DNA from 3 places in the Enterobacter sichuanensis genome. Region 3 is predicted to be linked to each of the others. Evidence: predicted binding sites of a transcription regulator. Region 3 holds the regulator's gene; each other region holds the start of a gene.
The links. The regulator PurR, encoded in region 3, represses purine synthesis genes. The targets are predictions, from matches to a motif close to CANGCAAACGTTTGCNTG.
Positions count from the first base shown of each region.

Region 1: the regulator PurR is predicted to act here: its motif matches at 3,038-3,055, upstream of galS (HTH-type transcriptional regulator GalS).
Region 2: the regulator PurR is predicted to act here: its motif matches at 5,105-5,122, upstream of glyA (serine hydroxymethyltransferase).

Region 1 covers NZ_CP027986.1:3,161,367-3,171,779, forward strand. Annotated here, with positions in the region: gene mglA (galactose/methyl galactoside ABC transporter ATP-binding protein MglA) at 1-533, opposite strand, end outside; gene mglB (galactose/glucose ABC transporter substrate-binding protein MglB) at 613-1,611, opposite strand; gene galS (HTH-type transcriptional regulator GalS) at 1,907-2,929, opposite strand; gene yeiB (DUF418 domain-containing protein YeiB) at 3,085-4,242, opposite strand; gene folE (GTP cyclohydrolase I FolE) at 4,262-4,930, opposite strand; gene C1N69_RS15270 (YbfB/YjiJ family MFS transporter) at 5,033-6,181, opposite strand; gene fghA (S-formylglutathione hydrolase) at 6,320-7,147, shown strand; gene cirA (catecholate siderophore receptor CirA) at 7,244-9,214, opposite strand; gene C1N69_RS15285 (amino acid permease) at 9,434-10,413, opposite strand, start outside.
Region 2 covers NZ_CP027986.1:3,490,594-3,501,006, reverse strand. Annotated here, with positions in the region: gene qseE (two component system sensor histidine kinase QseE/GlrK) at 1-1,213, shown strand, start outside; gene qseG (two-component system QseEF-associated lipoprotein QseG) at 1,215-1,952, shown strand; gene glrR (two-component system response regulator GlrR) at 1,939-3,276, shown strand; gene glnB (nitrogen regulatory protein P-II) at 3,342-3,680, shown strand; gene hmpA (NO-inducible flavohemoprotein) at 3,744-4,934, opposite strand; gene glyA (serine hydroxymethyltransferase) at 5,239-6,492, shown strand; gene C1N69_RS16785 (DoxX family protein) at 6,547-6,969, opposite strand; gene C1N69_RS16780 (3-phenylpropionate MFS transporter) at 7,143-8,288, shown strand; gene csiE (stationary phase inducible protein CsiE) at 8,283-9,560, opposite strand; gene C1N69_RS16770 (DUF1007 family protein) at 9,686-10,324, shown strand; gene C1N69_RS16765 (nickel/cobalt transporter) at 10,315-10,413, shown strand, end outside.
Region 3 covers NZ_CP027986.1:2,004,835-2,015,247, forward strand. Annotated here, with positions in the region: gene C1N69_RS09615 (riboflavin synthase subunit alpha) at 1-206, shown strand, start outside; gene cfa (cyclopropane fatty acyl phospholipid synthase) at 238-1,386, opposite strand; gene punC (purine nucleoside transporter PunC) at 1,684-2,883, opposite strand; gene punR (DNA-binding transcriptional activator PunR) at 2,999-3,910, shown strand; gene purR (HTH-type transcriptional repressor PurR) at 3,927-4,952, opposite strand; gene cydH (cytochrome bd-I oxidase subunit CydH) at 5,250-5,339, shown strand; gene C1N69_RS09645 (MFS transporter) at 5,503-6,669, shown strand; gene sodB (superoxide dismutase [Fe]) at 6,708-7,289, opposite strand; gene C1N69_RS09655 (C40 family peptidase) at 7,412-8,185, opposite strand; gene grxD (monothiol glutaredoxin 4) at 8,524-8,871, shown strand; gene rnt (ribonuclease T) at 8,915-9,565, opposite strand; gene gloA (lactoylglutathione lyase) at 9,662-10,069, opposite strand; gene nemA (alkene reductase) at 10,171-10,413, opposite strand, start outside.

The DNA.
Region 1 (10,413 bases), 1.2 Mb from region 3:
GATGTCGGTTCGTCCATGATGACGATTTTCGCATCATAGGAGAAGGCTTTAGCAATTTCGATCATCTGCATCTGGGATACGGATAATGTTCCCACGCGAGCGCGCGGATCGATATCAATATCCAGCTCATCGAAAATCGCTTTGGTGTCTCGATACATTTTGTCCTGATCGACAAAAACACCTTTGGTGGGATAACGTCCCAACCACATGTTATCCATAACTGAACGCTGCAGTACCAGGTTTAATTCCTGGTGAACCATCGAGATACCGTTTTCCAGTGCTTCTTTCGCTGAATGGAAATCGATCTCTTTCCCCTGAAAAAGAATGCTGCCAGAATCTTTTTGATAGATCCCAAAAAGGCATTTTAATAATGTTGATTTACCCGCACCGTTCTCCCCCATTAAAGCATGAATAGAGTGAGGACGAACTTTTAAATTAACGTTATCGAGTGCCTTAACGCCGGGAAATGACTTGTTGATGCCGTTCATTTCCAACAGGTATTCACCGGATGACGGAGTAGTTGTGCTGACCATAATTATACCTTGTTGGCCTCGCATATCGCGTTATAAAAGGGCGCAACAGGTTGCGCCCAGTGAAGACAATTTAATGCTCTTATTTACCGATAAACTCAGCCAGGTTGGACTGGTCTACGCCCACGTAAGGCACGCGAACGATTTTATTGTCAATCTTCCAGTTGGTGCCGTCTGCCGCACCTTTGCCATCGGCCAGATTTTTCGCCAGATCGAAGGTCGCTTTCGCCTGGTTGTTGGCATCGTTCAGCACGGTACCGGCCATCGCACCGGATTTAACCAGCGCCAGCGCTTCTGGCAGCGCATCCACGCCGAATACCGGGATGGAGGATTTATTGTGGGCTTTCAGCGCTTCTACCGCGCCCATTGCCATCGCATCGTTGTTGGCGATAACCACTTCAATTTTGTTAGCGTTAGGGCCGGACAGCCACGCGTCCATCTTATCTTTCGCCTGAGCGGTGTCCCACATCGCGGTATCTAACGCCAGCTGCTGGGTTTTCAGACCTTTGTCGTTCAGCTCTTTGATAACGTAGGTGGTACGCGCTTCAGCATCCGGATGGCCGGGTTCGCCTTTCAGCAGCACGAACTGAATCTGACCGTCTTTGTTCAGGTCCCAGTTCGGGTTTGCCGCCCAGTGTTTCGCGATCAGATCGCCCTGAATAATGCCGGACTCTTTGGAGTCGGTACCGACGTAATACGCTTTGTCGTAGCTGTCCAGCGCTTTACGGGAAGGTTCTTTGTTGAAGAAGACGATCGGCACGTTCTGGCCGCGCGCTTTTTCAATCACCGTGCCTGCTGCCGCCGGGTCAACCAGGTTGATAGCCAGGGCTTTCACGCCTTTCGCCAGCAGAACGTCGATCTGGTCGTTCTGTTTGGACTGGTCGTTCTGGGAGTCATTCATCAGCAGCTGAACGTCTGGCGCTGCTTTAGCATCTTTCTCAATTGCTTTACGCACAACAGACATGAAGTTGTCGTCGTATTTATAGATGGTCACACCAATACGGGTATCCGCAGCATGCGCTGCTGCACCAAAAAGCATGCTTGCCATTACAGCAGACAGAGTCAACACCTTCTTATTCATGGTATCTCCGGTTTTTTTTATGCAGGGTAGTTCTTGTGAATAACGATCGGCGGGCAGGTGTTAATAAAACGTTACTGACAGCCGAAGTTCACTTATAAAATTTCTATCTTCCGTGTTCGGTAACGCTCCAGAAATGCGTTTTATTCGTTGTTTGCGGCACGTTGGCTATAGTGAAAGTGAATAATCACTGTTACATAGCGTTTCAGCCCCTAAAACGCTGACATCATAGTCAGCGCCTTGTTAAGATACTGTGAATTTACTCACAGATTGAAAACGGTTACATCACCCCATGTAATCAGTTAGTGATCGGAACCACAATTTGCCGGGCCGCAACGGAGTGACGACGTACTAAAGTCGGCATGAAACAATGTGTTGCCCCCGGATCCAGCAGCCCTGCCGCCCCCTGTAACGCCAGTTCAGTCGCCAGTTTCGCCATAGAGACTATCGGGTAACGCACCGTTGTCAGCTGCGGGTCGGTGTAACGGGCAATCGGGATATCGTCAAAACCAATGAGCGACAAATGCTGTGGCACCGCAATACCGTTATCTTTCAGCGCCGTCAGGGCCCCGGCCGCCATGCTGTCGTTATAGGCAAACACCGCTGAAAGCTGGAGATTGCGACCCAGCAGCTCAACCATTGCCGCCTCACCGCCCTGCATATCCGGCGTACCGGTTCCTACCCAGCTCTCGGATGGCGTAATGCCGTGCTCTTTCAGGGCGTTCTGCCACCCCTCGCGCCGCAGTTCGTCATCTTCAATCTGGTGGCTGGAGGCCAGATAACCGATCCGCTGATGGCCGTTGTTGATAAGCATTTTGGTGGCCATCATTGCGCCGCTGACGTTATCCAGCCCGACGCAGCGGTGGGCATAGCCCGGAACGATGCGGTTGATCAGCACCATGCCCGGGATCTGATCCATAAACCCGATTAATTCTTCGTCGCTCAGGGCTTTAGAGTGAACAATCAGGGCGTTGCAGCGCTGACGGATCAGCACTTCGATGGCATAGCGCTCTTTTTCCGCCTCATGATAGCTATTGCCGATCAGGACATATTTCTGATGCTGCTGGGCGACCACATCGACCGCTTTCACCAGCGCACCAAAAAAGGCGTCCGATACATCCATCACCACCACGCCGATGGTGTCGCTGACCTGCGTCGCAAGCGCCTGGGCATTGGCATTTGGCCGGTACCCAAGCTGAGTCACGGCTTTCATTACGGTTTCACGGGTTTCAGGGCTGACCAGCGCGCTGTTGTTCAGGACACGCGAGACGGTAGCCACAGAAACGCCCGCCTGACGGGCGACGTCACGAATGGTGATCATATTCACCATCCTTCAAAGGATTGCAGCAACTCACAGACACCCCCTGTGTTTAGCAAGGTGGCTATTTTGGCAGTGAGAGAAAGGGGACTACGTGAAGAAGCTCACACTCATGAAAACGCTTACATCCGTTTTGTTAATGATTGTGATCCAGATCGTTATCTGGATGTATTTTTCAATGATATCCCTGAAGCACGTGCGGTTAACTGACGCCACACCCACTCCAGCGGCCCCTGGCGGAAATAGCGTAGCCAGAGCACAGAAAACGCCAGGTTTACCGCCCAGACCGGGATAACAAACGCCAGCAGTTCGAGGCGGTCGAATTTCATAAACAGACCAAAGCGATAGAAAAGCGTGGTGCAGATAAGCGTTTGCAGGAGGTAATTGCTTAACGCCATGCGCCCCACGCAGGCGGTAGCGCTGACCATCCACAGGCGAGAAAGCGTCGGCCAGAAGCCATAGATCAGCGCCGCATAGCCGATGGTCTGGAACGGTGCGCTCAGCTCACGTGGTACCTGGAGCAGGAAAGCGCACCAGCGGTAATCCCAGTGAAGGTGCCACTGCGCCATCACCGCCGGAAGGTTAATCAGCACGCCGAGCAGCACCAGCCCGATGCCGGTGCGGCGATAGTGGCGCAGGCTGAATTCGCCTTTCAGCCAGCCGGTGCGCATCAGTGACGCGCCCATCAGCATCATTCCCGCCAGCTGCCAGCCGTATTGCGCGCCCAGCGCAAGGAGGCTATCGCCCAGCATATCCGCACGGTTGCTTATTGCTTCCGTACCGCCCTTCAGCTTCCAGTATTGCTCGTACTGCAGGTTTGCGGCATCCGGGATCCAGGAACGGTTTGTCGCCTCGCCCGAGATCATCCCCAACAGCAGCAGCACTGCCAGCCCCATGACATAGAGCATCACGCCAGTGTTAAAGAGGCTTTTTACGCTGTGCGCATCGCGAATGAGACGCCAGCAGATGAGCCCGACTAAGCCATACGCGAGGAGAATATCGCCATCCCAGAAGAACAGCCCGTGGATAAACCCGAGGATAACCAGCAGCGTCAGACGCGACTGGATCCAGCGCGTGCCGCGCCTGAGGAGGAGCTGCAGGCCTGCGCCAAACAGCAGGGCAAAGAGCGTAAGAAATTTGACCTGCGCGAAGAGATCGAGGATCGCCCACGTCCAGGCATCACTGCGCGTGATATCGCCATACCACGCAGGGTTAAGATAGGCCGCCTTCGGCAGACCGAAGGCGCTGATATTAAGCAGCAGGATACCGAGAATGGCGACGCCGCGAACAAAATCGAGCGTGACGTTTCGCTCCATGGTCCCTGCCCTGTAAGACTTAGTTGTGGTGACGAACGGCGCGCAGGAACTCCTGGCGGGTATTCTGGCTCGATTTAAACAGCCCACCCAGCGAGGTAGTGGTGGTCGCACTGGTGGCATCACGCACGCCGCGCGCTTTCACGCAGTAGTGAACCGCGTCGATTGAGACGGCCACGTTATTGGTGCCGAGCAACGTTTGCAGCGCGGTCAGGATCTGCTGCGTCAGACGCTCCTGCACCTGTGGACGCTGCGCAAAGAACTGCACGATGCGGTTGATCTTCGACAGGCCAATCACCGTATCTTTGGGGATATACGCCACGGTCGCTTTACCGTCGATAGTGACGAAATGGTGTTCGCAGGTGCTGGTCAGCGTGATATCACGCACCGTCACCATCTCATCCACTTTCATCTTATTTTCGATGACGGTAATTTTCGGGAAGTTGGCGTAATCCAGGCCAGAGAAAATTTCGTCGACGTACATTTTCGCGATGCGGTGCGGCGTCTCCATCAGACTGTCGTCACTCAGATCGAGATTCAGCAGCTCCATGATATCGGTCATATGACCGGCAATCAGACGCTTGCGGGTTTCATTGTCCATATCCTGAACGGGCGGACGCAGTGGCGTTTCAAGACCGCGCGCAACCAGGGCTTCATGGACCAGGGCAGCTTCTTTACTGAGTGATGACATTTTGTTCTCCTGCAGGTGTGGCGTCTTTTGCCCTCGTTGTGGCAAAAGTATGCGCTCATTGTGCGTGAGGCCGCGCACATAATCCAGTATTCACGACGATAATTATTGCAATTGCTGTTGCCTTTCAGCGTGACGATTCCACACCAGGGCACCGCCGACGAACAGCGCAACGCCCGCCAGGCCCAGCGCAGGCTCCAGCCGGTGGGTAAGCCAGGTCGATAACGCTGAGGTTACCGGCCCTACCAGCTGGCCTATGGCATACCCGGTCGTGAGCAAACCGGCCATATACCGCGTGTGCTCCGGAGCCAGTTCGCGGCCGTACAGCAGCGAGAGCTGAACGGCGCAGAGGAACCCGCCGCCCACCAGTAGCCCGCCTGTCAGCAATCCGCCAATTCCGGGTAGCAGCCAGGCCGCCAGCACGCCGGCCCCCTGAAGCCACAGCACGATAGCCAGCCGGCGGTTAGCCGTTGAGGTATGGCGCAAAAGAATGCTGAGCGCAATGCCCACCACGGCGGCGAGACCAAAAATCGGCCAGACGAACTGGGCAAACAGGCTGCCGGGAAAACGTACGGCCGCCATTTGCGATAAAAAGGTCGCCGGCAGAATGTACCCAAACCCGGCCAGGCTGTAGCTCCAGACCAGGCGTTTTAAATCTGCCGTCAGCACCAGCGGCTCCGGTGCGGTGCCGGGTCGATGAAGTTGTCCGGCTCGCGGCAGGTAGCGCGCCACCAGCGCAATCAGCACCAGCGCCAGCACGCCGTAAATTTGCCATGCCGCACCAGCCGAAAGGGATTTCGCCTGAATATAGACGGCGAGCAGCCCGCTCAGGGCAATGCCTGCTCCGGGTCCAGCAAAAACGGCGGCGCTCAGGCCAGGTTTGCCCAGCTGGCCCAGGCGTTCGTTGGTCCAGGCAGCAATCAGCACCATAGACCAGCCGCTCATGCAGCCAATCACAAAGCGCAGCAGGCCATGTACAACGGCGTTATCCGCCGCCGCGGAGAGTAGCGTCAACGCCACCGCCCCCGCGATGCCCAGCCAGAGACGCATTTCAACAAAGCGGTGGGCGCGCATCGCATCCCACGCGCCCACCAGATAGCCCAGATAGTTCATCGCCGCCACCAGACCCGCGCTGGTCAGCGTAAGCTGCCCGGCAGCTATCATCAGCGGCACCTGAGGCGTAAAGGCAAAGCGCCCGATTCCCATTGCCACCACCAGAACGACGAACCCACTGAGCGCAATACGCAGCGCCATGAACGCTCCAAATGTTAAAGAAAAGTAAATTTATGATGCAGCATCTCGTCGTCTGACGAAAGTGAAAGTTGCTCACAGGTTAATGAAAACGCTGTATTATGGGTTTTATGACTGCACATTCTCATTAAGGAGCCCAGCATGGAACTGCTCGAAGAGCACCGTTGTTTTGAAGGTCGACAGCAGCGCTGGCGGCACGACTCCACCGTTCTGAACTGTGCGATGACGTTCAGCATTTTCCTGCCCCCGACGGAAAACCCGCCGGTTCTGTTCTGGCTTTCCGGCCTGACCTGCAACGACGAAAACTTCACCACCAAAGCGGGCGCGCAGCGTATTGCTGCCGAACTGGGTATTGCGCTGGTCATGCCGGACACCAGCCCACGTGGCGATGATGTGGCCGACGATACGGGATACGACCTGGGCAAAGGCGCCGGCTTTTATCTGAATGCCACCGAACTGCCCTGGGCGCGCCACTACCGTATGTATGATTACATTCGCGATGAACTTCCTGCCCTCGTGCAGTCTCAGTTTGCGGTCAGCCAGCGCTGCGCGATCAGCGGCCACTCGATGGGCGGTCACGGGGCGCTGATCATGGCGCTGAAAAACCCGGGAAAATACGTCAGCGTGTCGGCATTTGCGCCTATCGTGAACCCCACCCAGGTGCCATGGGGGCAAAAAGCCTTTACCCACTATCTGGGTGACGATGCGGAAAAATGGCTGGCATGGGACAGCTGTGCGCTGATGCTGAACAGCAAACCGGAAGATGCCCTTCCTATCCTTATCGATCAGGGAGATGCGGATCAATTCCTTGCCGGGCAGCTACAGCCCGCGGTGCTGGCAGAAGCGGCACGCCAGAAAGACTGGCCGCTGACGCTGCGTATTCAACCGGGATACGATCACAGCTATTACTTCATCGCATCCTTTATTGAGGATCATCTCCGCTTCCATGCGGAGCATTTGTTCGGGTAAGTGCGGCCTTTTTTGCCCGGTGGCGCTTCGCTTACCGGGCCTACAAGCTTGTGCCTTTTTGTAGGCCGGGTAAGGCGCAGCCGCCACCTGACTGGGTCAGAACCTGTAATCCACACCCACGAAGTAACGACGGCCATCTTCTGTATAGCTGTAATCGTCACGGCTCAGGTCTTTATCCAGCAGGTTCTGCACGCCCGCGCGCAGCTTAACGCTTTTCGTTGCCTGCCACGCCGCACCGGTATTCCAGATGACATAGCCACCCGGCGTAGGGGCACTGCTGGTCAACGCGCGTTTCTCGCCGGTGTAGTTGCCCTGAACGTAGAACGACCAGTCCTGGGTCGCCTGCCAGTCAACGGTACCGTTGGCCGTGTGGAATGGCAGATCGGACAGCGGTTTGTTGCCGCCGTTACTGATATCACGACCATCGTTATAGGTGTAGTTCAGCGTCACTTTCCACTCTTCCGCCAGCGGGAATTTCAGCTCCGTCTCCACCCCGCGGATACGCGCCTTGTTAACGTTGTAATAGCGGAAAATCGGTTCACCGTCCGCATTCAGGCCAACGTAGTTAGGGTAGCTCTGGGCCTGCTTCACATTGGCCGTACGGCTAATGCTGATGCGGTCATCCACATTATTCTGGAAGGTGGTAATGCTGGCCTGTACGCCCTCTAACCAGCCCTCTTCCCCGCTGTAGTAGAGACCGAATTCGAAGCTCTCGCTGGTTTCCGGTTTCAGGTCCGGGTTACCGACAATCTCACAGGCACCACGGCATGAGCCGCTGACCCAGTCCGGGCTCAGCTGCAGCAGTGACGGCGCTTTAAACGCGGTAGCCCAGCCCCCTTTCACCGTTACGGTATCGGTCGCGTTATACACCAGATACGCCCGCGGACTCCAGTGATCGCCATAGGTGTCATGGTCATCCATACGGATACCGGTGGTCAGCGCCAGAGGTTCAAAGATACGCCACTCATCCTCCAGGAACAGAGCATACTGGCTTGTCGAGGTACTGCTGCTGGAACCGCCAGTAAGGTTGACCGGATCTTTCAGCTTATCGTGACGCCATTCACCACCGAAGGTCAGGAACTGATTGATTTCGCCCAGCGGCAGCACGTATTTCCCGTCCACTGCGTTGCTCTCAGAGGTGATAGGGTTGCTGTTGCCCGGGTTTTTGTTGTCAACCTTCTCGCCGTAAACCTTCAGCTCGCTGTTGCCGATACCCCAGCGACCGTTGTGACTGAGGGAGTAGTTCTGACGCTCAAGGCGGTTTTTGTCGAGGGAATCCGAGTCGCGATCCTGACGGTCGAAACCATAGCCCGCCGTAAAGTCGTGATTTTCAGACGGCGTCCAGGCGAATTCGACATTAGCATCGCGGCTCGTGAAGCCTTCGATGCGCGGCGTTTCACCGCTCGCCGTGGTAGAGGATTTCTGCTGGCCGTCTTTCTCACGCTTCGCGAGGCTACCGTAGGCTTTCAGCCCCAGCAGGCCATCCACCAGCGGGCCGCTGGTGTAGAACTGACCGTTGTAGGTGTCTCCACGGTCGCGATGTTCCTGAATCGTGGAATCGGCGCTCAGGGTGCCCGTCCATTTCTGACCGATTTTTTTGGTGATAATGTTCACCACGCCGCCCAGCGCGTCGGAGCCATAAAGCGAGGACATCGGCCCGCGCACCACTTCGATTCGTTCGATAGCGTCAACCGGAACCCAGCTGAGATCGAAATCATTATGGCGGAACACCGCGGTGCGGGAGTTAACGCGCTTGCCGTCGACCAGGATCAGCGTATAGCTGCTGTCCAGACCGCGAATACTTACCCCTTTACGGTTGTCCCCTTCGCTCGTGAGTTGTACGCCAGGCACATCCCGTAACACATCTTTCAGGTTCTGAACGGGTTTGCGCTGCAAATCTTCCTGCGTAATTACGCTGATGCTGGCCGGCGCATCTTTCAGATTTTGCTCGGTCGCGGAGGCCGTTACAACCATAGTGTCGCCGGATTCTGCTGCGATAACAGGCAGGGCCAGGGACATTGCGGACGCACAAAGTCCTCCCCTGACGAAGGGATTCAACCTAAACATTCCATATCTCCATGAGGTAAATACAACTACATCAAATCATCACTCACAGCGTCTTCCTTGCCGCCCACATCTGCGGTGGGTCGGTGACACGTTTTTTTGATAACGATAAAGCAAACGATAATTATTATCAATTAAATTGTTAAAAAATATATCTTTGTTTCAGCGTACAGGGATAAAAAAACCCGCTCGAATGAGCGGGTTAAAAGAGAGGGAGTGCGGTTATTGTTTAAATCGTTCCGGGAATTCCATTTCACTGTAGCGAACGAAGTGTGTTCCTTTCGTCAGTTTGTAACCAAACCAGATGACGAGGAACAGCGGAATACCAATGTAGGTTGCCGTGACGGCACCCCAGTCAATGGTGTCCGCCAGGAACGCTTCATAGTTCTGTCCCAGCGTAATAATCAGGCACAGAATGAAGGCGAAAATTGGACCCAGCGGGAAGAAGCCGGAACGATACGGTAGCGAGTTAATGTCATAGCCCTGTTTGACATAGCCACGGCGGAAACGGTAGTGGCTAATGGCAATCCCCAGCCAGGCAATAAAGCCCGTCATCCCCGAGGTGTTCAGCAGCCACAGGTATACCGTCTGGTTGCCAAACATGGAAGTCAGGAAGCATAGACCAGCAATTACCGTAGTGGCGTACAACGCGTTGCGCGGTACCCCGCCGCGGGACAGTTTCGCAAAGATACGCGGGGCTTTACCATCGCAGGCCAGGGTGTAGAGCATACGGGTGGACGCGTACATCCCGGAGTTACCGGCAGAAAGCACGGCGGTCAGGATCACGGCGTTCATCACTGCCGCCGCAGACAGCAGACCGGCGTGCTGGAAGACCAGCGTGAAGGGGCTGACGCTAATGTCTTTGACGTCATTGCGCAGCAGGCTTGGATCGGTGTATGGAATGATCAGGCTGATAATCAGGATAGCGAACACGTAGAACAGCAGGATACGCCAGAAGACCTGACGAACCGCACGCGGAATATTTTTTTCCGGGTTCTCAGACTCACCGGCAGCGATACCAATCAGTTCAGTCCCCTGGAAGGAGAAGCCGACAATCATTGCCACGCCAATCATTGCCGAAAGACCACCGGCAAACGGCGCATCGCCTGTTGTCCAGTTGCTCCAGCCCGCAGGTTCAGCACCTTTGAAAATACCAACGATCATCGCCACACCGACGACGATAAAGATGATGACGGTTGCCA
Region 2 (10,413 bases), 1.5 Mb from region 3:
CCGCCAGTATTGCGTGCTTGACGATCGGACCCTGGAAAAGGTTTATCAGAGTCAGCGTAAACGCTACAGCGAAATGCTGGACGCGCACGCGGGGGTACTGCCTGATGACAAGCTGTATCAGGCGTTACGTCAGGATTTGAACGATCTTGCTCAGCTGCAGTGCCACAATAGCGGGCCGGATGCCGCCGCCGCCGCACGTCTTGAAGCCTTTGCCACCGCCAACACCGAGATGGTGCAGTCAACGCGCACGGTCATTTTCTCTCGCGGCCAGCAACTCCAGCAGGAGATTGCCGAGCGCGGCCAGTTTTTTGGCTGGCAGGCGCTGGTGCTATTCCTGGTGAGTCTTGGGTTGGTACTGCTCTTTACCCGCATGATCATCGGCCCGGTAAAGGGCATCCAGCGTATGATCAACCGCCTCGGGGAGGGGAAATCGCTTGGGGATACGGTCGCCTTTAAAGGCCCGCGTGAGCTACGCTCCGTGGGCCAGCGCATTATCTGGCTGTCCGAGCGCCTGGCGTGGCTTGAATCACAGCGTCATCAGTTCCTGCGCCATATCTCTCATGAGCTTAAAACGCCGCTCGCCAGCATGCGTGAAGGGACTGAGCTGCTGGCGGACGAAGTGGCAGGGCCCCTCACTTCTGAACAGAAAGAAATTGTCGAGATCCTGGATAACAGCAGCCGCAATCTGCAAAAGCTGATTGAGCAGTTGCTGGATTACAACCGCAAGCTGGCGGATGGGGCGGTTGTACTGGAAGATGTGGAGATTGAGCCGCTGGTGGATATGGTGATCTCCGCCCATAGCTTGCCAGCAAGAGCTAAAATGATGCATACCGACGTAGAACTTAATGCGCCGGCGTGCCTGGCTGAACCCATGCTGCTGATGAGCGTTCTGGATAATCTTTACTCCAATGCGGTGCACTATGGTACTGAATCCGGTAACATTTATATCCGAAGCTATACGAATGGTTCACGGGTGTTTATTGACGTCGCAAATACCGGCACCCCGATCCCTGATGACGAAAAAACCATGATCTTCGAACCCTTTTTCCAGGGAAGTCATCAGCGGAAAGGCGCGGTGAAAGGCAGCGGTCTGGGCTTAAGCATCGCCCGGGACTGTATACGACGCATGCAGGGTGAGCTAAACATTGCCACGGACGCACGTTCCGATGTTTGCTTCCGTATCGAACTGCCCCTGAGCCGGAAAAATCAATAAAATGAATCTATGTCTGGTGAGTATGTCACACGTCTTTTTCCGCGCCATACGCGCGGTGTTTTCCCGCAACACGTTTCGCCTGGGCTTGCCCTGTTTAGTGCTGGCAGGCTGTGTTTCTCATGTGCCGCAAAGTGCGATTAGCGGTAAACAAGAAGATAAATGGCCAGATAACCAGCTGGCAGATTTTCTCTCAACCCGCTGCGACGATATCTGGAACCTGTCAGGCCACGACGTCGAAAGCAACCCGCTGTTCTGGCTGCGTGGTATAGATTGCGCCCAGCGTCTTGCGCCGGTTGAGGCCCGCTCGAAAGCGGCGATGCTGGATGACGACACCTGGCAGGACGCTTTCAAGCGCGGCATTTTACTGGCTGATGCCAAAATCACCCCCGTTGAACGCCGCGCCAACGTGACCCGACTGGACACCCTGGTGGTCAACCTGCCGGGACAGGTGCGCCCGGTATACCAGCTCTGGCGTGATGGGCAGACATTACAACTTCAGCTGTCTGAAGAGCGCTCCCGCTACAGTAAGTTGCAGCAGTCCACCGACAGCGAGCTTGATACGTTGCGTCAGCAGCAGCAGCATTTGCGTACGCAACTGGATACCACGACACGTAAGCTGGAAAACCTGACCGATATCGAAAGACAGCTCTCGTCGCGTAAATATCAGCCGGGAAGTTCATCCGCTGTACCGGACAGCGATACGCCGAAACAAGAGGATGTGAAGCATGACGAGCCGTAAACCAGCCCATCTCTTACTGGTGGATGACGATCCCGGGCTGTTAAAGCTCCTGGGGATGCGTCTGGTGAGTGAAGGCTACAGCGTGGTGACCGCGGAAAGCGGGATCGAGGGGCTGAAAATTCTCAGCCGCGAGAAAATTGATCTGGTGATAAGCGACCTGCGGATGGACGAAATGGACGGCATGCAGCTGTTCGCGGAGATCCAGAAGCAGCAACCGGGTATGCCCGTGATTATCCTGACGGCGCACGGCTCGATCCCGGATGCGGTTGCGGCGACCCAGCAGGGGGTATTCAGCTTCCTGACCAAGCCGGTGGACAAAGACGCGCTTTATAAGGCGATCGACAGCGCGCTGGAACATGCCGCTCCGGCGGGGGATGAAGCGTGGCGGGAGTCTATCGTCACCCGCAGTCCGATTATGCTGCGTTTGCTCGAACAGGCCCGAATGGTGGCACAGTCAGACGTCAGCGTGCTGATTAACGGCCAGAGCGGAACCGGGAAAGAGATCCTGGCGCAGGCGATCCATAACGCCAGCCCGCGCAGCAAAAATGCCTTTATTGCGATCAACTGTGGCGCGCTCCCGGAACAGCTGCTCGAATCTGAACTGTTTGGCCATGCCCGCGGCGCATTCACCGGCGCGGTCAGTAGCCGGGAAGGGCTGTTTCAGGCGGCGGAAGGTGGCACCCTTTTCCTCGACGAGATTGGTGACATGCCCGCGCCGCTGCAGGTCAAACTGCTGCGCGTGTTGCAGGAGCGGAAAGTTCGCCCGCTGGGCAGCAACCGCGACATCGACATTAATGTGCGTATTATTTCCGCCACGCACCGGGATTTGCCGAAGGTGATGGCCCGCAACGAGTTTCGTGAAGATCTCTACTACCGTCTGAACGTGGTCAATCTGAAGATCCCCGCACTGGCCGAGCGAGCGGAAGACATTCCGCTGCTGGCGAATCATCTTTTGCGTCAGGCGGCCGATCGTCACAAACCCTTCGTGCGCGCGTTTTCCACCGATGCGATGAAGCGGCTGATGGCCGCCAGTTGGCCGGGTAACGTGCGTCAGTTGGTCAACGTGATTGAGCAGTGCGTGGCGCTGACCTCGTCACCGGTGATCAGCGACGCGCTGGTGGAGCAGGCACTGGAAGGGGAAAACACGGCGCTGCCGACCTTTGCCGAAGCGCGGAATCAGTTCGAGTTGAACTATCTGCGCAAGCTATTGCAGATCACCAAAGGCAACGTGACCCACGCGGCGCGCATGGCCGGACGCAACCGCACCGAGTTTTATAAACTGCTGTCACGCCATGAGCTGGAAGCAAACGATTTTAAAGAGTAATGCCGTATGGTACTGTGAGCAACCGATTACGAAGCAGCTTACAGGCAAGAGTTTAAGGACCCACCATGAAAAAGATTGATGCGATTATTAAACCTTTCAAACTGGATGATGTACGTGAAGCGCTGGCGGAAGTCGGCATCACCGGGATGACCGTGACGGAAGTGAAAGGTTTTGGTCGTCAGAAAGGCCACACCGAGCTTTACCGTGGCGCAGAGTACATGGTGGACTTTCTGCCGAAAGTGAAAATTGAAATCGTGGTGAGCGACGATATCGTGGACACCTGTGTGGATACCATTATCCGCACGGCGCAGACCGGCAAAATTGGCGACGGTAAAATCTTCGTCTTTGACGTGGCGCGCGTGATCCGTATCCGTACCGGCGAAGAAGACGACGCGGCGATTTAAAACGTTGCCTGGCCGGGTTTCATCCGGCGAAAAAAAAGCCCCTCTAAAGAGGGGCTTTTTGCATTACAGCACCTTATGCGGCCCGAAACATTCGTAATGAATGTTGTCTTTATTTATCCCCAGCTCGACCAGCTGCTTCGCGGCATACTGCATAAACGCCACCGGCCCGCAGAGGTAGAACTGCATATCTGGCGCGCTGAATGCCCCTTCCATCTGACGTAAATTCATCAGACCTTCGCTGTCAAAGCGAGCGGCCGCGCGGTCGGCTTCCGTTGGCTGGCGATACCAGGTGTGGGCGGTAAAGCGGGGCAGGCTCGCTGCCAGGGTTTTCACTTCATCAGCAAACGCATGCACGTCACCGTTCTCGGCGGCATGGAACCAGTTTATTCGGGCAGCGTGTTTTGACGCCGCCAGCGTATCCAGCATCGCCAGCATTGGCGTTTGTCCCACCCCAGCGGAGATCAGCGTGACCGGGGTAGCCGTCTCAACGGTCATAAAGAAGTCGCCCGCCGGCGCGGCCAGGTGGACCACGTCACCCACGTTAGCGTCGTTGTGCAGCCAGCTGGATACCTGTCCGCCGTCCTCGCGCTTCACCGCAATGCGATAGCTTTTGCCGTTGGGCTTGCGGGTGAGGGAATACTGGCGGATCTCCTGGTGCGGGAAACCTTCAGGCTTGAGCCATACGCCCAGATACTGCCCTGGCTGATAATCCGCCACCGGCTGACCGTCTACCGGTTCAAATTCGAAGCTGGTGATTAAAGCGCTGCGCGGCGTTTTCTCAACGATGCGGAACGCGCGGGTGCCTTCCCAGCCGCCTTTCTTACTCGCGTTTTCGTTGTAAATCTGTGCTTCACGGTTGATAAACACATTGGCCAGCACGCCGTAGGCTTTGCCCCACGCGTCCAGAACCTCCTGACCCGGGCTGAACATCTCGTCCAGCGTTGCCAGCAGGTGAGCGCCCACAATATTGTACTGCTCGGGTTGGATCTGGAAGCTGGTATGTTTCTGCGCAATTTTCTCCACCGCAGGCAGCAGCGCCGCCAGGTTTTCAATGTTGCTGGCGTAGGCCGCAATGGCATTGAACAGGGCTTCGCGCTGATCGCCATTACGCTGGTTGCTCATGTTGAAAATCTCTTTGAGCTCCGGATTGTGCGTGAACATGCGATCGTAGAAATGGGCGGTCAGTTTGGGGCCGGTTTCGACCAGCAGGGGAATGGTGGCTTTAACGGTAGCGATGGTTTGAGCGTCGAGCATGAGCGCGTCCTTCTGATGTCACTTTAATGATGTATTTTAAATGCATCTTATAAAAAATACCCCTGCGTTGTAAATGGTTCTTTGCAAGATGAAAAATATGCATCACAAACCTGAAAAGAAATCCGCTGGAAATCGCGAGATCTTTATTCCTCAAACCCTTGCGTGGCGGGTAGGAAAACGTTTGCGTAAAATCGTTTGTCAAGACCTGTTATCACAGAACTAATCAGTTATACTGTTGCCCGTCGTCCAACAGGACTGCCTTTTCAGGCCAAAATTTACTTGTTAGCTGAGTCAGGAGATGCGGATGTTAAAGCGTGAAATGAACATTGCCGATTATGATGCCGAACTGTGGCAGGCTATGGAGCAGGAAAAAGTACGTCAGGAAGAGCACATCGAACTGATCGCCTCCGAAAACTACACCAGCCCGCGCGTGATGCAGGCGCAGGGTTCTCAGCTGACCAACAAATATGCTGAAGGTTACCCGGGCAAGCGCTACTACGGCGGTTGCGAGTACGTTGATATCGTAGAGCAGCTGGCTATCGACCGCGCGAAAGCACTTTTTGGCGCTGACTACGCAAACGTTCAGCCGCACTCTGGCTCTCAGGCTAACTTCGCGGTCTATACCGCGCTGCTGCAGCCGGGCGACACCGTTCTGGGTATGAACCTGGCGCAGGGCGGCCACCTGACTCACGGCTCCCCGGTTAACTTCTCCGGCAAACTGTACAACATCATCCCTTACGGTATTGATGAGTCCGGTAAAATTGACTACGAAGACATGGCTAAGCAGGCTAAAGAGCACAAGCCGAAGATGATCATCGGCGGTTTCTCTGCTTATTCCGGTATCGTTGACTGGGCAAAAATGCGTGAAATCGCAGACAGCATCGGTGCTTACCTGTTCGTCGACATGGCGCACGTTGCGGGTCTGATTGCTGCGGGCGTTTACCCGAACCCGGTTCCACACGCTCACGTTGTGACCACCACCACCCACAAAACCCTGGCAGGTCCACGCGGTGGCCTGATCCTGGCGAAAGGCGGTGATGAAGAGCTGTACAAAAAACTGAACTCCGCTGTGTTCCCAAGCGCGCAGGGCGGCCCGCTGATGCACGTTATCGCGGCGAAAGCGGTCGCGCTGAAAGAAGCGATGGAGCCAGAGTTCAAGGTTTACCAGCAGCAGGTGGCTAAGAACGCCAAAGCGATGGTGGAAGTGTTCCTGAACCGTGGCTACAAAGTGGTATCCGGCGGTACTGAAAACCACCTGTTCCTGCTGGATCTGGTTGATAAGAACCTGACCGGTAAAGAAGCTGACGCAGCCCTGGGCCGCGCCAACATCACCGTGAACAAAAACAGCGTGCCAAACGATCCGAAGAGCCCGTTTGTGACCTCCGGTATCCGTATCGGTTCTCCGGCTGTGACTCGCCGCGGCTTCAAAGAAGCGGAAGTGAAAGAGCTGGCTGGCTGGATGTGTGACGTTCTGGACAACATCAATGACGAAGCGGTTATCGAGCGCGTCAAAGGTAAAGTGCTGGATATCTGCGCACGCTTCCCGGTATACGCATAATTCCTCTGCTTCGCAGAAATAAAAAAGGCCGCGCTTGCGGCCTTTTTTTATGGCTTAACGCCGGTCGAGGGAGATGGCACCGGGACCCACAATCGCCAGCAATATAAAGGCTCCCGCAATACTGACGTTCTTGTAGAAGTTAATCATATTCGGTACGACCGCATCACCGGTCATATCCCAGTAATGGTGGCCAATAATCGCCGTACCCAGCGTATAGAACACAAACAGTACGGCGAGAGGACGGGTGAAAAAGCCCAGCACGATCAGGATCGCGGCAGGCACTTCCATGACTACTGCAATAATGGCCGCCAGCATGGGCATCGGCGTACCCAGCGAGGTCATGTATTGTACGGTCCCGCTAAACCCCGTCAGTTTTGGGTAACCAAAGATAATAAACAGTACGACAAGCGCGATGCGCCCAATCAGCAGCAGCAAATGACGTGACTGACCGAAATCGAGATAGCGAAGTGAGTTCATGGCAGAAATACCTCTGCAAGTGGAGTAATTTAAACGTAATACACATTTTCATTCCCTGCCATAAGCCAGACGACTGCACAAAATGTTATTTTTTCGTTAATTTATAGCAGGCTATCGACTTGCTTAATTTTTATATTCTCGCCAGACTATGGCCTCGATTTCGGGAGGGATTCATGGTCTTGCATTCCACGCGCTGGCTGGCGCTCAGCTATTTCACCTATTTCTTTAGCTACGGTATTTTTCTGCCTTTCTGGAGCGTCTGGCTCAAGGGGATCGGCCTGACGCCCGAGACCATTGGAGTCCTGCTGGGGGCCGGACTGGTAGCGCGTTTCCTCGGCAGCCTGCTGATTGCCCCGCGCGTCAGCGATCCCTCCTTACTGATCAAGGCCGTGCGCATTCTGGCTCTGCTGACCCTGGTCTTTGTGGCCTGCTTCTGGTTCAACCACCAGTTTGCCTGGCTGATGGTGGTGATGGTTGGCTTTAACCTGTTCTTCTCGCCGCTGGTGCCCCTGACGGACGCGCTGGCGAACACCTGGCAAAAGCAGATCACCATGGACTACGGTCGCGTACGCCTGTGGGGCTCCATTGCGTTTGTGATTGGCTCGGCGCTGGTGGGGAAACTGGTCAGCCTTTACGACTACCGTGCCATTCTTGCTCTGTTGAGCATCGGTATTGCCTCGATGCTGCTGGGCATGCTGCTGCGACCATCGGTAATGCCTCAGGGAGAAAGCCGCCATCAGGAGAGCGCAGGCTGGCCCGCGTGGCGGAGTCTGGTTGCACAAAGCTGGCGTTTTCTGGCGTGCGTCTGTCTGCTTCAGGGGGCTCACGCGGCGTACTATGGGTTCAGCGCCATCTACTGGCAAGGCGCAGGATATTCGGCCTCTGCCGTGGGCTATCTGTGGTCGCTGGGGGTGGTGGCCGAAGTTGTGATTTTCGCCCTGAGCAAAAAGCTGTTCCGCCGCTTTGGCGCCCGTGATCTGCTGCTGCTTTCCGCCGTGTGCGGGGTGGCGCGCTGGGGCATTATGGGCTGGACGACCGATCTGCCGTGGCTGATTGTGGCGCAAATTCTTCACTGCGGCACCTTTACCGTCTGTCATCTGGCGGCGATGCGCTATATCGCGGCGCGCGAAGGCGGGGACGTTATTCGTCTGCAGGCGGTGTATTCAGCGGTCGCGATGGGAGGCAGTATCGCGATCATGACGGTCTTTGCGGGGTTCCTCTATCAGCACCTGGGACACGGTGTCTTCTGGGTCATGGCGCTGGTGGCCTTACCTGCTATGGTTATTCGCCCTAAAGTGGCCCCTCGCGCGCCGCTATGATTCCAGCATCGCGCGAATATGCTCTTGCTGCTGTGCGTTCAGTGTCTCAACGGCATGAATGAGCGGCGGTGAGAACAGGGGCAGGGCAGTCGGGTAGGGGGTGATAACCAGCGCAGCTTCGCGCGGCGCCCCCTCTTTCTGAAACGCCTGCAGCGTCAGGTAGCGAATGTTGAGCGGCAGCAGCGTTAGCTCGCGAAGCTGCTGTTCAATCCGATCCTCACTGGTTTTATCGTCACCCGTCAGCAGGATCACCTGCTTTTCGTGCAGATCGGTCTCCTGCATCAGCCAGGCACCGAAAATCACCGCAACAAGGCTCATCTCTTCATCGGAAAAACGCAGCCCAAACTCCGCTTCCAGCTCAAACAGCGCTTCTTTGGTGGTGCGTAACAGGCGAGGGTAGAGACGGTGGATCTCCTCCGGCAGGCTATTGTCGATACCGATCTCAAACAGCGAACGGTCCAGCGCCTGTGCAAGATGGATATAGAGCTGATCGGTCAGGCCTTGCTCATCGCTGAAGTTCATCCCGGTCTGTGAGCGGAAACGGGCCACCATGCGCACGATGGCCCGGCGCAAACGTTGATCCTGCTGGTGTTTATCGAGCACCGGATCGGGCGTGCGGAGCATCATAAACAACAGCGCCAGAAACAGCTGTTCATCCCCGTGAGCCCCCTGCGGGACGCGCCGTTTCCAGTGCCGCACGATCTCCTGCGCCGTGAAATACTCCCCTCTCGACTGGGTCCAGCTGCGCTGAGAATGGGAAAACTGGGGCGTGTTTCCCAGCTGATGCTGAATAAGGCAGTATTGCAGATAGAGCTGTAAAAACTGCACGTCGCGGCATTCAAACTGGCGCTGGAGCTTGCGCGAACAGAAGTTGATCAGCGCCCGCAGGTTCGCGTCGTCGTAAAGCGGCCGGGCAATGCCGTGCTGTTTAAGCGCGGTTTTTAATGCAGGGGTAAACTGGTGCGAGACAAACTGCGGGCAAAGCCGCAGCGCCCGGCGCAACCAGTGCAGCAGGCATAAACGCTGATTAAGGGCTGTGCCTTCAAGCCGGTAACTGCCGTCCTGGTGCGTGACGATATCCAGCCGGTGATAGCGCTGGATTTCATCGCGCGTCTCGGCTATATCTTGCCGTGCCATCGCGTCGTCCACGCCGTTGGCAGCGATTATGCTCTGTGCGGTGACGGCAGCATCGGGCAGGTAAAGCATCAAAAGCACCTGGCAGCGGCGCTGCGAACTGGAAAGCACAGATGGAATTTCAAGCGTCGTCATCATCTGTCGGGTATCCAGTGTGAATGTTTGATAAGAATAGCTAAAGGATGGGCGCTGAAAAGCGCGCCGGCAGGCCTTTCACTCAGGATTGCTGGGGAACATCACAGAATTTTTGACGTGAGGAATTGATGCAAACAGTTAAACAATGCGCGATGACGTTATTTTTGGCGGCGATCGGCTTCACTGCCAGCGCACACCCTCACAGTTTTATTGGCCTTAAAACCGAGCTGGTCACCGACGGCACGCAGCTGAGCGGCCTGAAAATGCGCTGGACGATGGATGAGATCACCTCGGCTGACCTGCTCTATGATGCGGGTAACGCAAAACCCGGCGATGAGATCTGGAAAAAATTGGCAGCGGAAGTGATGGCCAACGTGCTCGGCCAGCACTACTTCACAGAGTTCTGGCATAACGGACAAAAGGTCAAATTTCTGAACCGTCCCACGGAATACGGTATGACGCGTGACGGGCATCAGGCGGTACTGACGTTTGTGCTTCCGCTGGCGCATCCCCAGCCGCTGGCCGGGCAAAAATATACCTTTTCGACCTTTGATCCCACCTACTACGTCGACATGAGTTACGCCAAAGAGAGCGACGTACAGCTGCCTGCCGCGCTGCAAAAAAACTGCAAACTCTCTGTTCACACCCCGAACCCCAGCGAAGAGACGCGTAACTTTGCGATTTCGCTCGACAAAGAAGATGCCCCGCCTGAAGACATGGCGCTGGGCAAACAGTTCGCGCAGGAGGTGACCTTACAATGTCAGTGATTGCTTCTCCTCTTCGAAAACCACGCCGCTGGCTACATCTTTGGCCGCTGGCCCTCTTTTTGCTGTTCGCGGTTTGCGGCGCGCTGTGG
Region 3 (10,413 bases):
GTCTGACGGTGGGGGAAGTGACGCCAACGCGTTTTTGCGTGCATTTAATTCCTGAAACGCTGCAGCGCACCACGCTGGGGGCGAAAAAGCTGGGACAGCGCGTAAATATTGAAATCGATCCGCAAACCCAGGCGGTGGTCGATACAGTTGAGCGTGTACTGGCGGCAAAAGAAGCCGCAATAATAAAGGCGGCGGAAGAAGAATAAAAAATAACCCCGGCTGTCCGGGGTTATTTTTTTAGCGTGCGACACGTAATCCGTGTTCAATGCCACGGCTGAAAACAACCTGCCAGAGCTGAATATCCCGTGCGCGAAACGCGCCCGCGCAGGCATTCAGATAATAGCTAAACATCCGTTTGAATCGTTCAGAATAGTTGTCCGCAATCTCCGGCCACGCTTGCTGGAAACGTTCATGCCACGCCATCAACGTGGTGTCGTAATCCGCGCCAAAGTTGTGCCAGTCTTCCATCACGAAATGGGATTCACTGGCGTTGGCAATCTGGCGAACGGAGGGTAAACAGCCATTCGGAAAGATGTACTTGTTGATCCACGGGTCGACGTTATTGTCGGTCCGCTTAGAGCCGATGGTATGCAGCAGGAAGAGTCCGTCCGGTCGTAAATTACGGTCCACCACCTCAAAGTAGGTGTCGTAGTTTTTCGGTCCTACGTGCTCGAACATGCCCACGGAGACGATCCGGTCAAATTGTTCGTTCAGGTCACGGTAATCCTGCAGGCGGATATCCACATCGAGACCCTGGCAGCGTTCCCGGGCCATTTTTTGCTGCTCGGCCGAAATCGTCACGCCCACCACGCTGACGCCATAGTGCTTCGCCATAAACCAGGCCAGCCCACCCCAGCCGCAGCCGATATCCAGTACGCGCATACCGGGCTGTAACTGAAGCTTCTCGCTGATCAGACGCAGCTTGGCCTGCTGAGCCTCTTCAAGCGTCGTTGCCTCTTTCCAGTAGGCGCAGGAGTATTGCATGAAAGGGTCCAGCATACGGCTGAACAGATCGTTGCCCAGATCGTAATGCTCTTTGCCGACGATCCATGCGCGTTTTTTACTTTGCAGATTAAACAGTCGGGCAGAGGCAACACGCAGGGTGTCTTTGAGATTGCGGGGAAGTTGATTTTCCAGACCGGCGCGCAACACGCTGGCGAAAAAGATATCCAGCCGTTCACACTCCCACCAGCCGTCCATATAGCTTTCTCCCAGCCCTAACGATCCCTCGCGCAATACGCGTTTAAAAAAGTCGGGATGTTTGACCTGGGGATCGGATGGCGAAGATCCGTTAATAGTGATGCCTGCACGACCCAACAGTTCACTGACGATCCGGGACCAGTTGTCGTCCGGAACGCTGACTTCTTCTATACACGATGAACTCATAGCTTCTCCATCACCCTGATGTGATCAGAACCTTCAAACAGCGTAGACGCTTTTTTTGGTTTGTGAGAAATCTCACGGTAAATACCGCGAGGCTAGTATCCGACGTAGAACAGAGGAAGGGAGATAACCCTTGCCGAAATGCCTTCCATGGTAAAACGGGAGCACTCCGGCTCCCGTTAACGCATAATAATTATCGTATTTATCGAACCAAATTTAGTATAGGCCTCAAAATTTGGTGATTCAACAGAAAATTGTTAGCAACCTAATTACTGAAAATTAACATGATATCCGGCGCAATCAGGCATGTGAGGTTTCCACTCCAGCGCCGTTATCCTGCTCACGCTGGGCGGAGGCCTGCATGCGATAGCCCATCACCGCCAGCGCAACGGTTACCAGCATCACGCTGGTGGTCGTCAGCAGCGGCGTGGCAATCAGCGCAGAGACCACCAGGCTTGCCAGGAAGCACAGCCCCAGCTGCAGGGTGTTCTGCAGCGCGGCGGCGCGACCGGTCGCTTGTGGGAAGGGACGGAGCGCCTGCGCCACCACAATCGGGTAGATCGCCCCGTTCGCGACGGCCATGACACAGAAAGGCATCAAAATCTCTGCCAGGCCCGCACCCGGAATAAACCCAACGGCCCAGGTGCCAATAACGCTCAACGCATACAGCACCAGCAGCCATGGCAGCATCTGCTGACCTTCCCATTTCTGCAGCGCTGCGCGGCAGCCGTACCCGCCCACCAGGAACGCGATGGTTTGCGGAACATAGCTCAGCCCGATAGCCGCCGGGCTGTAGCCCATATCATGCAGAATAAACGGCGACCCGGTGAGCCACGCGAAGAAGCTGGCCGAGCAGGCGGCATAGATCAGGACATTACCGCGATACGCTTTGGCGCTCAGCAGGGTGGTGAAGGTGATCGGCTTTGCGTCAACATGTACGTCTTTTTTGTGCGCAGGCTTGAGGGCGAACGCCGGCAACATCAGTACCAGCGTGATGGCAAACAGCGTGGCAAAAATGGCCTGCCAGTCAAAGTGCGCAAGGATCCAGCTGCCCAGCAGCGGCGCGAGGGCAGGTGAGAGCCCCACCAGCGGCATAATGGTGGCGAAAATACGGTTTGTGCGGTTAGCCGGATAGTAGTCGGTGACCAGCGCCTGCCAGGTCACGGCCGCGGCACAGACCCCCACAGCCTGAATAAAGCGCAGCACCAGCAGCCAGGTGGCATCGCGGACCCAGAGCATCCCCAGACAGCCCACGGCAAAAATCGCCAGGCCCAGCAGTAATACCGGTTTACGACCAAAGCGATCCGAGAGCGGTCCCCAGAGCAGCTGTGCGAAAGCAAAACCGGCGAGGAACAAACTCAGGCTGGCGCTGATGGCCGCGGCAGGGGTTTGCAAATCTTCCTGCATCGCGGCAAAAGCCGGCAGGTACATATCGGTGGCCAAAAAGCCCAGCACGCTTAAGCCGCCAAGCCAGACTAAAAAACCTTTCCTGGGTTGCATTATTTTCTTCTCCTGAAGGAGGCAGGTGTACGTTGGCGCTGAGTGTATGTAGTGCAAAGCCGCTTGTGAAACGCTAATATTTGGCGGGTGCATTCAAATTTTTTGCAGGCAGAAAATGTGGTCAGATTATTCTCTTGAAGTGGTCGATGCTGTCGCGCGTAACGGCAGCTTTAGCGGTGCGGCGCAGGAGCTGCACCGCGTCCCGTCTGCTATCAGCTACACGGTGCGTCAGCTTGAGGAATGGCTGGCGGTTCCACTGTTTGAACGGCGCCATCGCGATGTGGAATTAACGCCCGCAGGGGCGTGGTTTTTGAAGGAAGGGCGTTCTGTTATCAAAAAAATGCAGATCACCCGCGAACAGTGCCAGCAGATCGCAAACGGCTGGCGGGGTCATCTTTCCATTGCGGTGGACAATATCGTTAAGCCGGAGCGCACCCGGCAGATGATCGTGGATTTCTATCGACATTTTTCCGATGTCGAACTGCGGGTCTCACAAGAGGTATTCAACGGCGTCTGGGATGCCCTGGCGGACGGAAGGGTGGAGATGGCGATAGGGGCCACACAGGCGATCCCGGTCGGGGGGCGTTACGCCTTCCGTGATATGGGGATGCTGAGCTGGAAATGCGTGGTGGCCAGCGATCACCCCCTGGCGGCGCTGGAAGGACGGCTGAGCGACGATACGCTGCGCAACTGGCCATCGCTGGTGCTGGAGGATACCTCCCGTTCATTACCCAAGCGCATCACCTGGCTGCTGGATAACCAGCGGCGCGTGGTGGCGCCTGACTGGGAATCGTCAGCAACGTGCCTCAGTGCCGGGCTGTGCGTCGCGATGGTGCCCGCTCATTTTGCGCGCCCCAGAATCGATACCGGAGAATGGGTAGAACTGACGCTGGAGAATCCCTTCCCGGATGCGGCCTGCTGCCTCACCTGGCAACAAAATGACGTCTCGCCCGCCATGGCCTGGCTGCTGGATTATCTGGGAGACAGCGAAACGCTAAACCGGGAATGGTTACGGGAGCCAGCATAGCTGGCCCCGTACAAAATTAACGACGATAGTCGCGGAACGGACCATCCGCAACGGAACGGCGTTCGATAAGACGCGGATGAACTTCAATGGACTGCGACTCTTCGCGCTTGTTGACGATCCTGTCCAACAGCATATTGAAAGCCGTTTCACCCAGTGAATCTTTCGGCTGGTGAATGGTGGTCAGCGCGGGGGTAAAGAAGCGCGCGTTACGCACGTTGTCATACCCGATCACCGAAATATCCTGCGGTACGCGCAGACCCAGTTCATCGGCCGCGCAAAGCGCGCCCATCGCCATGATGTCACCCCCGCAGAAAACAGCGGTTGGGCGGTGCTGCTGGGAGACAATCTGCTGCATCGCGCGGTAGCCTGATTCCGGCTCAAAGTCTCCCTGTACGATCCAGTTTTCCGGTACGGTGATCAGCGCTTCTTCCATCGCTTTCATAAAACCGGCCAGACGACCCGCGCCGGTATTGCGCTCCAGAGGGCCCGGGATCACGCCAATCTCACGGTGGCCGCGCTCGATCAGGTAACGACCGGCCATATAGCCGCCTTCAAAGGCGTTATCGATGACGGAATCGGTGAAATCCGCTCGCGCTTCACCCCAGTCCATCACCACCATGGGAATATGGCGATACTCTTCCAGCATCGACAGCACGGATTCCGGGTATTCGGAACACATTACCAGCAGGCCATCCACGCGCTTTTGCGCCATCATCGACAGGTAGGCGCGCTGTTTTTCAATGCTATTCCACGCGTTGCCCAGAATCAGGGTATAGCCTTTCTGGAAGCAGTTTTTCTCTACTGCCTCGATGATCTCGGCAAAATAGGCCGCTTCACTGCTGGTGGCCAGCAAGCCAATGGACTTGGTGTGATTCACCTTGAGGCTACGCGCAACCGCACTTGGTGAGTAGTGCAGCTCTTTGATTGCCGCCCAGACGGCGTTGCGCGTCTCTTCCGCCACAAAGCGGGTTTTGTTAATTACATGTGATACGGTTGTAGTGGAAACGTTTGCGCGTTTTGCTACGTCTTTAATTGTTGCCATTAAATGTCACTCCAGACCATATCCTAAGCTCCTGAAAAACTTGAAGGTAAACGTTTGCCTTCTCTCACCCTTATCACGCAATTTTGAATTGCGGCACGCCGGGAAAACGACACGGGACGTCAGGAGGGGGTCAATGGCCGGTACGCTAATAAATTTAGCGTGGAATTTTGTCCTATCTTGATGAAAAGGGGAAGAGGTAAAGTGGTTATCAGTTTAAATCCAGGAAGATTTTTGACGTAAACTGTGCAAAAATGAGCAGGCTCACTTTTCGTGGGGGGATTAAAAGGAGAAAAATTGATGAGTGCCGATCTGAAGTTTTCGCTGTTCACCACCCTTATTGTGCTGGCGCTGATTGTTGCCGCAGGCCTGACGGCGGCGCTGCACTGATTTACGCGCAGGGAGCGCACGCTCCCTGCGGCTGTTCCAGATTGTTACATCTACGGCAAAAATCTTTTGCCATTTTGTTAACTTCTCATTTTTTGTGATTGATGTCATGCTTTGCGCTTCTTTGTTCTGTGTCACCACATGACACGGCATCCGGAGTTGACGCATGAAAATCAATTTTCCCCTGCTGGCCCTGGCGATTGGCGCTTTTGGGATTGGCACCACTGAATTCTCCCCGATGGGGTTACTGCCTGTTATCGCCCGCGGCGTGGACGTCTCGATCCCTGCGGCAGGCATGTTAATCAGCGCTTATGCCATCGGCGTGATGGTAGGCGCCCCGCTGATGACGCTGCTGCTTTCACACCGCGCGCGTCGCAATGCGCTGATTTTCCTGATGGCGATCTTTACCCTGGGCAACGTGCTTTCCGCCATTTCGCCGGACTACACCACCCTGATGCTGTCACGCATTCTGACCAGCCTTAACCACGGCGCCTTCTTTGGGCTAGGGTCAGTTGTAGCGGCAAGCGTGGTGCCAAAACATAAGCAGGCGAGCGCCGTAGCCACCATGTTTATGGGGCTCACGATTGCCAACATTGGCGGCGTTCCTGCGGCTACCTGGCTGGGTGAAGTGATTGGCTGGCGAATGTCGTTCCTGGCGACGGCCGGGCTGGGCGTGGTCGCGATGGTGGCGTTATTCTTCTCTCTGCCAAAAGGCAGTGCTGGTGAACGTCCTGACGTGCGCAGGGAACTGTCGGTGCTGATGCGCCCGCAGGTGCTTTCCGCACTGCTGACCACCGTGCTGGGGGCAGGCGCGATGTTTACCCTCTACACCTATATTTCACCGGTGCTGCATGACATCACCCACGCGACGCCCCTCTTTATTACCGCAATGCTGGTGCTGATTGGCGTGGGCTTCTCGATTGGCAACTATCTGGGTGGTAAATTTGCCGACCGTTCCGTGAGCGGGACGCTGAAGGGCTTCTTAACCCTGCTGATCGTCATCATGATTGCTATTCCGTGGCTGGCACGTAATGAGTTTGGGGCGGCCGTTGCGATGGTCGTCTGGGGCGCTGCCACCTTTGCCGTGGTACCACCGCTGCAGATGCGCGTGATGCGCGTCGCCCATGAAGCGCCGGGCCTTTCATCCTCAGTCAATATTGGTGCCTTCAACCTGGGCAATGCGCTGGGGGCGGCAGCCGGAGGGGCGGTGATTTCGGGTGGTCTGGGCTACAGCTTTGTGCCGGTGATGGGGGCGATTATTGCCGCGCTCGGCCTGCTGCTGGTAATGATGTCGGGTCGTAAACAGCCAGAAGCAGCCTGCGCTGCAGAGTAAATAAAAAACGCAGAAGGGGAGCCCCTTCTGCGTCTTGCTTACGCGGCGAAGTTCTTCGCCACAAACTCCCAGTTAACCAGTGCCCAGAAGTGCTCCAGGTAGTTCGGACGCGCGTTACGGTAATCAATGTAGTAAGCGTGTTCCCAGACGTCCACGGTCATCAGCGGTTTAGCGCTGGTGGTCAGCGGAGTGCCCGCGTTAGAGGTGGAAACGATAGCCAGTTTGCCATCAGCCTCTTTGACCAGCCACGTCCAGCCAGAACCGAAGTTCTTGATGGCGGCATCGGTGAACTTCGCTTTGAAATCTGCAAAGCTGCCGAAAGTGGCGTTAATGGCGGCAGCCAGTTCACCAGCCGGTTCGCCACCCGCATTCGGCGCCAGGCAATGCCAGTAGAAGGTGTGGTTCCACACCTGGGCCGCGTTGTTAAATACGCCACCCTCTGAGCTGCGGACAATCTCTTCCAGCGTTTTGCCTTCGTAATCGGTGCCCTTGATCAGATTGTTCAGGTTGGTGACGTAGGTCTGGTGATGTTTGCCGTAATGATATTCCAGGGTTTCCGCAGAAATATGCGGTGCCAGGGCGTCTTTTGCATACGGTAGTGCAGGTAATTCGAACGACATTGCTTCTCTCCTTATTGTATTTTGCGTTGCCAATAACCACACAGACAACAGGGACAGGATAGCAAATTGAAAGGCTATGCAAAAGAGGAACTTACCCTGCCACAGATGTGGCAGGGCAGGGGTTAGCGAATGGTTTTCGGCGTCATGACGCGACGGGCGCCGACGTAGTGGCGAACCCAGTAGTCTTCACTGAGAGAGGTGATCTGAATATCCTGGCCACTACGCGGCGACTGGATGAATTTGCCGTTGCCAACATAAACACCGACGTGGTCAGCGGTGCCGCGGCCCTGAGTGCGGAAGAACACCAGATCGCCGTTTTCCAGCTCACCACGGTTAACCGGGGAGGCATCGCGCAGGTGGTACATCTCATTGGCGGTACGGGGAATACGGAACTTGACCAGATCTTTATAGGCGTAATAGACGAGGCCGCTGCAGTCAAAACCGGTACGTGGCGACGTGCCACCCCAGCGATAAGGTTTGCCAATTTGCCCCATCAGTTTGTTCATTGCGGTTTTTTGCGCTTTCTGAACACGCACTTTATGCACTTCCGCTAATTTCGTGACCTTTGTACATTTCGCTTTGTGGCCTTTACGCGTGATGCACTTTTCAGTAACGAGGTTAGCGGCGGTCTGTGTGGCTTTACTTTTGGCGGTGCGGGCAGTGCGGGAAGAGGTTGTTTTCGTCTTGCTGGAAGCGGTCTGTTTCGTGTGAGTCGGTGTTTTTTTCTTGTCGTTCTTAGCGGTGGTTTTTTTCTTACGTTCTGTGGTTTTCACCAGATGGTTTTTTTGTACAGCAGAATGCCGCGCCTGCTGAGAGGCGTTTGCCACTGGCGTGAAAGTGAGTGATGTAAACAGTAAAGCACAGAGCGTGATCGAGATTTTATTTATCCGCGCCACTGGGCAGTCCCCTGATATATGCAGGTCATCAATAATACCCGCGTGTGATTTACAAAGCCCGTCGATTCTAATCCATAAAAACAGAGAATGTTAATAGCATTTTTTACTCTCCAGGCCTGTTTCGTTAGCAAGTGCAAAAAAATTCATCGTTCTGTCGCACATTTGTCCGTCCCCTAAGCAAAACCCTGACGGCCGAAGGGGTAAACACCATTTGGAATGCAACTTTTCGTGACTCAGGGTACAATGTATAAACGTGACAAAAATGTTATTTTCCGATGCCAGTCTGACCCGCTACAATGTCAGACGAATGCCGTAACAGAAGTTTAAGGAAGCAAGACATGAGCACCACTATTGAAAAAATCCAGCGCCAGATCGCTGAAAACCCGATTCTGCTGTATATGAAAGGTTCTCCGAAGCTGCCAAGCTGCGGCTTCTCCGCGCAAGCGGTTCAGGCGCTGTCCGCCTGTGGTGAGCGTTTTGCTTACGTTGATATCCTGCAGAACCCGGACATCCGCGCTGAGCTGCCAAAATACGCTAACTGGCCGACTTTCCCGCAGCTGTGGGTAGACGGTGAACTGGTTGGCGGTTGCGATATCCTGATCGAAATGTATCAGCGCGGCGAACTGCAGCAGCTGATCAAAGAGACGGCGGCTAAGTACAAAACTGAAGAGCCTGACGCGGAGTAATTTTCTGCGTAAATAAAAAAGCGACCTTAAGAGGTCGCTTTTTTTATTCTTCGCTGTCGCCCATCGGCAGCGGCCAGCCGCCCAGACGCTTCCAGCGGTTGACGATCTCACAGAACAACTCTGCGGTGCGCTCCGTGTCATACAGAGCGGAATGGGCCTGCGTGCCGTCAAACGCTATACCTGCCGTGATACAGGCCTTTGATAACACCGTTTGTCCCAACGCCAGGCCGCTCAGTGCGGCGGTGTCGAAGGTCACAAAGGGATGGAAAGGGTTTCGTTTGAGCGAAGCACGTTCTGCGGCGGCCATGGTAAAGCTGTGATCGAAGGTGGCGTTGTGGGCCACCATGATGGCGCGGCTGCAGTTGCTCTCTTTCATGCCTTTACGCACCATTTTGAATATGGCGTGCAGCGCATCATATTCACTGACGGCACCGCGCAATGGGTTATGCGGATCGATACCGTTAAACGCCAGTGCTTCCGGCTGTAAATTTGCCCCTTCGAAAGGCTCTACGTGGAAATGCAGCGTGGTGTCTGGTGTAAGCCAGCCCTGTTCATCCATCTTCAGCGTGATGGCGGCAATCTCGAGCAGCGCATCGGTTTTAGCGTTAAATCCGGCTGTTTCTACATCAATGACAACGGGATAAAAACCACGAAAACGGTCGCACAGACCGCTAAATTGAGCGTTATCGGACATCAGGGTCTCTTACATGGGGAAAAAAGCAGTGCGCATTATGGCAAATTTTGGCAGGGGATGCAGTAAAACTACGGGCGCATGTTGCGCCCTGAGGGATCAGTTGCCCAGACCGCGACCGGCGTCTTTGGCTTCAATCAGCTCGATTTTGTAACCGTCCGGATCTTCCACAAACGCAATCACGGTGGTGCCGCCTTTTACCGGGCCCGCTTCGCGCGTGACGTTACCGCCGTTGCTGCGAATGCGTTCACAGGCTTCGGCCGCGTTGTCCACTTCCAGTGCGATATGACCATAGGCCGTGCCCAGCTCATAGCTGTCTACGCCCCAGTTATAGGTCAGTTCGATAACCGCTTCATCCGTTTCCGGGCCGTAACCCACAAACGCCAGCGAGTATTTGTATTCCGGGTTTTCGCTGGTGCGGAGCAGTTTCATACCCAGTACGTTAGTGTAGAAATCAATAGAACGTTGCAGATCGCCAACGCGCAGCATGGTGTGAAGTAGGCGCATAATTTCCTCATTAACCTGTGGAATAGACTGTTTTTTTTGAACAGAAACGATGTTTTAGTATAGCGGCGAAAGGTCGCCGCTATCAATCAACAATGGTGAGATTACAGGGAAGGGTAGTCGGTGTAGCCTTCCGCGCCGCCGCCGTAGAAACTTTCCGGGCGCTGCGGGTTGAGTGCCGCTTTCTGCTGCAGACGGGCAACCAGATCCGGGTTGGCAATGTAATCGCGACCAAACGCGACGGCATCGATCAGCCCTTTAGTAATCAGATCTTCGGCTTTCTCAGGCGTATAGGCCCCTGCACCGATGATCACACCGTGGAAGCGTTCGCGCACTTTCTGGCGGAA